Regions from separate parts of the Butyrivibrio sp. XBB1001 genome, predicted to be linked through region 1. Evidence: predicted binding sites of a transcription regulator. Region 1 holds the regulator's gene; the other holds the start of a gene.

What was found. The regulator HrcA, encoded in region 1, represses chaperone genes, less so after heat shock. The targets are predictions, from matches to a motif close to TGTTAGCACTCNNNNNNNNNGAGTGCTAACA.
Region 2: G631_RS0104840 (co-chaperone GroES) is a predicted target of HrcA. The motif match lies at 1,397-1,427, and genes of this name have one in related genera.

Annotation. Positions count from the first base shown of each region.
Region 1 is NZ_AUKA01000007.1:54,896-58,109, forward strand. It holds gene G631_RS18500 (S8 family serine peptidase) at 1-427, shown strand, start outside; gene G631_RS0107875 (hypothetical protein) at 417-1,214, shown strand; gene hrcA (heat-inducible transcriptional repressor HrcA) at 1,442-2,473, shown strand; gene grpE (nucleotide exchange factor GrpE) at 2,519-3,193, shown strand.
Region 2 is NZ_AUKA01000002.1:468,633-471,846, forward strand. It holds gene G631_RS0104830 (hypothetical protein) at 1-282, opposite strand, end outside; gene G631_RS0104835 (SIMPL domain-containing protein) at 606-1,355, shown strand; gene G631_RS0104840 (co-chaperone GroES) at 1,470-1,754, shown strand; gene groL (chaperonin GroEL) at 1,793-3,214, shown strand, end outside.

The DNA of each region.
Region 1 (3,214 bases):
TTTCCTTACATTTAGTGAGGGTGAATGCATAGTTACAGCAAAGACTATCAACACAACAGTTGATGGCGAGCACCTTACAGCTCAGATCAAAGTTATCGTAAATGATGAGCTTTATGAGGGCAATAAAGAACTTCCTGAGAACCTTCCAGATGATGTTCCAGCAGAGTTCAGAGCACGTTTTGAGCAGATCAAGGCTGCAAGAGCAGCTAAGGCAGATAACAGCGCTTCAGAGGCATCAAGTGAGGCTTCAAGCGTAGTTGCTGAAGATGAAAAGACAGATGATGCAGCAGTAGCAGCTTCTTCTGAGGTAGTAGAAGAGGCATCTGACGAGGCATCTACAGGCGCTTCTGATGATGAAGTAGTAGAGGATCAGGCTGGAGAGGCTGGTTCAAATGAAGAAGTTGTAGGAGGAGAGAATGATGATTAAATTATTGAATAGGGGAGTCGTTCTCGGATTAACAGCAGCAGTTCTTTTCTCAGTAGCACCAGCACAGACAGTTGCGGCAGCAGATGTTGCCCCACTTCACACAAGTGTTACTGTTGATGGAAGGGATTCAAAGCAGACAGTTACTTATGATCTTAATCTTGATACAGTTACTACTACAGATGGTAGAGTTGCTGTAACATACGATCCTGAGGTACTTGAGCTGACAAAGGCAGCTGATAAAGTTAATTTTGACATAGAGGACTTCAATAGCGATTATTCAGATGAGGATTCAAAGGGTGTAGCATTTGCTTATGTTAATGCTAAGCCAAAGAGCCGCAGCGGAAAGGTTCTACACGTAAAGTTTGCTGTTAAGGACTGGACTAAGGCTCAGGACACTGTTATCAAGACAGAGGTATTTGGTATCAACAATGAGGATCAGGAGGTAGTTCCTGCAACTGTTATCGAAGATCAGGTTTCAGTTGGAAGAAATAAGCCAGTTACTCCTCAGAACGTTACAGCTACACAGGTAGTTGGCGGCGTAGAGATCAAGTGGACAAAGGATGAGAACGCAGATTACTACGTAGTATATCGTGCAAAGGCTGAAGAGGGACCTTACCAGAAGATTGGTACTTCTAAGGGCGATTCACTCCTTAATGTATTCGTAGGCCAGAAGGACTACTACTATAAGGTAGTTGCTCACCAGACAGGTTCACCATCTTATGATTCAGAGCCTTCAGCTCCAGTTAAGGTTACTGTAACTAAGCTTCTTGGTGTTATCGGTGGCTGATAAGAAATCACATTAAATAAGGAAGAGACCTGCATCAATTGAGATGTGGGTCTCTTTTTTTCTACATTTTGATATTTCATACATTATTAATAAATGTAGAGGTTGACATTGGATGTAGGGAGTGATATTTTATGATACAGAAGATGTTAGCACTCAAACCTAGTGAGTGCTAACACTCAAAAATACCATTCCAATGAATTTAACCGGTGAATGCAGAGGAAGGGCCTATGGAACTAGACGAGAGAAAAAGAAAAATACTTCATGCCATAGTTAAGAACTACTTGGAAACAGGAGAGCCTGTAGGAAGTCGTACAATTTCCAAGTACACAGATCTTAATCTTAGCTCAGCCACAATCAGAAATGAGATGGCAGACCTTGAAGAGATGGGACTTATTTTACAGCCTCATACTTCAGCAGGTCGTATCCCTTCAGATCAGGGCTACAGAGTATATGTAGATGAAATGCTAAGGGATAAAGAGCAGGAAGTTGAGAACATGAAGGAAATGCTTCTTGACAAGGAAGAGAAGCTTGAGAATCTGCTCAAGCAGGTTGCCAAGACATTGGCCGTAGATACCAACTACGCAACTATGATCTCTGCTCCTCAGATCAGGAAGAATAAGCTTAAATTCATACAGATTTCCAAGGTGGACGAGGGTCATCTTTTAGCTACTATAGTAATTGAGGGCAATGTCATCAAGAACAAGATCATCCCAGTAGAGGAGGTTTTAGATGATGCCACAATGCTCAAGCTTAACATCCTTATGAATACAAGACTTGATGGTCTTGCAGTTGAGGATATTAACTTAGGCCTAATAGCTGCTGTTAAACAGGAGGCAGGTATCCACAGTGAGATCATTGGCAATGTTATAGATGCCGCAGCAGAATCCATCACAGCTGATGAAGATCTGCAGATTTACACAAGCGGAACAATGAATATTTTCAAGTATCCGGAACTTACAGACAGTGCCAAGGCAAGTGAGCTGATCAGCACTTTCGAAGATACCAAGGATCTTACAAGTATTGTTGAGGGAACTCTTTCAGCAGATACTGAGGAGACTGGAATACAGGTTTATATTGGTAATGAAACTCCTGTACAGGCCATGAAGGATTGCAGCGTAGTTACAGCAACCTATGAACTAGGCGATGGAATGAAGGGAACTGTAGGTATCATCGGACCTAAGCGAATGGACTACGATAAGGTTATTTCAACTCTTAAGAATATGAGACATGCGCTGGATGACCTTTACAAGAAGAACTAGCGCAGTTTGACATAGATTAGTGATTATCATCAGGAGGCAATCGATTTGAGTAATACAGACAAGAAAGAGAAACAGGTTTCCGAGCAGGAGAAAGAGGTTCTCGAAGATATCATGGAAGAGCTCGAACAGGAAGCAGAAGAGAGAGCGGAGAACAAGGAATCCGAGAACAAGGAAACAGAGAGCAAGGAAACAGAAAATAAGGATTCAGCGGACAAGGCTGAGGCGCCTGCAGATGCTGAAGCTCCCAAGAAGAAAGGACCTTTTGCCAAGAAAGAGAAAAAGGATCCGCTTAAAGAAAAAGTTGAAGAACTCAATGACCGTGTCATGAGACAGATGGCCGAGTTTGATAACTTCAGGAAGAGAACAGACAAGGAAAAGGCTCAGATGTTTGAACAGGGCCAGGGTAGTGTCCTTGAGAAACTTCTTCCCGTTATAGATAATTTCGAGAGAGGCCTTGCAGCAGTTCCAGAGGCAGAAAAGGATGGAGCTTTTGCAGACGGTATGAACAAGATTTACAAGCAGCTTATCAAAGAACTTGAAAATCTTGGAGTAACCCCAATTGAAGCTGTGGGTAAGGAATTCGATCCTAACCTTCACAATGCAGTAATGCAGGTTGAGAGTGCGGAGTACGAATCCGGAATAGTAGCACAGGAACTTCAAAAGGGATATAAGTTCCACGACACCGTGCTTAGACATAGCATGGTTGCTGTTGCACAGTGAGTGATATAGGGATTCAAAGTT
Region 2 (3,214 bases), on a different contig from region 1:
GTGGCTATCAAGAAAATTGGTCTTTGATGAGGAGCTGGATTTCTTGGAGGAACTGGTTGCTGATGAAGAGCTTGTGTTTGCAGCATTGTCTACAGCAGTCGTAGTAGAACCAGTCTCTCTATAGGCGTTAAGAGCCGTCTTGTTTCCAACTTTTTTTACATATGATTTCATAAGGGAACCATAAGAGCCATTCTTGATGCTTGCATAGTCACCAATAAGACCACTCATGCTGGACATATAATCGAATTTACCAGATAAACTTGAAAAGAAATTTGTGCTCATTGACTCACCTCCTTGAGAGCTATTGGAGCTTTTAAAAACTGTTTCAGAAAATCCTTTTCTGAAAAATGCGTACACTTTCTTATGATTATTATTGGCCAAAGGTAATCATAAAGCAATTAAACCAGAATAAAATAATCTTAAATTATGCTTAACTGCATTGAAATATTGCATCACTCCTTGTATAGACGAATAATTATCTTGAATTGACTTCCCATTTGCTCTGAGGAGATATGTGCTACAATAATAAAGTGCTGTCAGATTCTTTTGCTTACTTGATGATGACGGCGCAAACAGCAAGAACAAAGAGGAAAAGGAGAAAAGTTATGGAACAAAAGAAAAATAGTTGGGTGAGTGCCCTTATCATTGGAATCAGTGTTATGGTAAGCTGTGTTGCAATTGCTTTTGGACTTTCACATTTCAGGTCAGAAAGTACACATACGATCACAGCTACAGGCAGCGCAAGCGTGGATTTTGAGTCAGATATCATAATCTGGCGCGGCTCATTTTCAAGAACAGCCTGGACATCCCAGGAAGCATACACTGCAATCAAAAATGATGCAGACCTTGTTAAGAACTATCTTACAAGTAATGGAATCACAGAGGATGAGATTGTATTTGACTCTGTAGATATTCGTAGAACCTATCATGACAACTATGATGACAACGGCAATTACATAGGCTCTGAGGCTGATGGCTATGAGCTTACACAGAGCGTTACAGTATCATCATCAAATCTTGATGTAGTTGAAAAAATATCTCGAGATATTTCCAGCCTTCTTGATAAGGGAGTAGAGCTTACATCAGGTTCTCCTGAATACTATTATTCAGACCTTGATGCTCTTAAGCTTGACCTTATTGATAAGGCATCTATAAATGCCAAGGACAGGATTGATATTATTGCCAAGAATACAGGAGCAGATCTTGGCAAACTCAAGAACTCAAGCCTTGGCGTTTTCCAGATAACTGCCAAGAATTCTGGCACCAGCAGTTATTCTTATGACGGAGCATTTGATACAGATTCCAGATATAAGACAGCATCTATAACAGTTAAACTTGAGTATGACCTTAAATAACTTGACTTTTTATAATAATAGCACTAATATTAGTTCTTAGAGATTAGCACTCAATAAAACAGAGTGCTAACAGATTTAAAAAATACTGAATTTTTCATATAAGGAGGCTTTATTATGAAGTTAGAACCACTTGCAGACAGAGTTGTGCTTAAGGCGCTTGAGGCTGAAGAGACTACAAAATCAGGAATCGTTCTTCCTGGAGCTGAGAAGGAGAAGCCACAGCAGGCAGAGGTTATTGCTGTAGGTCCTGGCGGAGTAGTAGATGGCAAGGAAGTTAAGATGCAGGTTAAAAAGGGTGACAATGTCATCTATTCTAAATATGCAGGAACAGAAGTTAAACTTGATGATGAGACATTCATCATTGTTAAGCAGAACGACATCCTCGCAATCATTAAATAAGCTAATAAAAATAATTTAAATATTTGGAGGCAATAAAAATGGCAAAGACAATTAAGTACGGCGCTGACGCCCGCACAGCTATGGTAGAAGGCGTTAATAAGCTTGCAGATACAGTAAGAGTTACAATTGGACCTAAGGGAAGAAATGTAGTTCTTGATAAATCTTATGGTGCACCTACAATCACAAACGATGGTGTTACTATTGCAAAAGAGATCGAGCTTGAGGATGCTTATGAGAACATGGGCGCTCAGCTTGTTAAGGAAGTTGCTACAAAGACTAACGATGTAGCAGGTGATGGTACAACAACAGCTACTGTCCTTGCACAGGCTATGATCAATGAAGGTGTTAAGAACCTTGCAGCTGGTGCTAACCCAATCGTACTTAGAAAAGGTATGAAGAAGGCTACAGACACAGCAGTTGAGTCTATCAGCAAGATGGCTACAAAGGTTAAGGGTAAAGAGCAGATCATGAGAGTAGCAGCAGTTTCATCAGGTGATGATGAAGTTGGACAGATGATCGCTGATGCTATGGAGAAGGTTTCTAACGATGGTGTTATCACAATCGAAGAGTCCAAGACAATGCAGACTGAGCTTGACCTTGTAGAAGGTATGCAGTTCGACAGAGGATATATCTCAGCTTACATGGCTACAGATATGGACAAGATGGAAGCTACACTTGATGATCCTTTCATCCTTATTACAGACAAGAAGATTTCTAACATTCAGGATATCCTTCCACTTCTTGAGCAGATTGTTAAGACAGGTTCTAAGCTCCTTATCATTGCTGAGGATGTTGAGGGTGAGGCTCTTACAACTCTTATTGTTAACAAGCTTCGTGGAACATTCAATGTAGTAGCTGTTAAGGCACCAGGTTATGGCGACCGCAGAAAGGCTATGCTTGAGGATATCGCAATCCTTACAGGCGGTAAGGTTATTTCTTCTGACCTTGGCCTTGAGCTTAAGGATACAACAATGGATGACCTTGGACGTGCTAAGAGCATCAAGGTTGAGAAAGAAAAGACAACTATCGTTGACGGTCTTGGCAACAAGGATGAGATCAAGGCAAGAGTTGCTCAGATCAAGAAGCAGATTGAAGATACAACATCTGATTTCGATAGAGAAAAGCTCCAGGAGAGACTTGCTAAGCTTGCTGGTGGCGTTGCAGTTATCAGAGTTGGTGCTGCTACAGAGACAGAGATGAAGGAAGCTAAGTACAGAATGGAAGATGCTCTTAATGCTACTAGAGCTGCTGTAGAAGAGGGTATCATCTTTGGTGGTGGTTCAGCTTATATCCACGCTTCCAAGGAAGTTGCTAAGCTCGTTGATTCTCTTGAAGGCGACGAGAAGACAGGTGCTAAGGTTGTTCTTAAGGCACTTGAAGCTCCTTTATTCCACATCGCTAACAACGCTGGTCTTGACGGATCTGTTATCGTTAACAAGGTTAAAGAGTCCAAGCAGGGC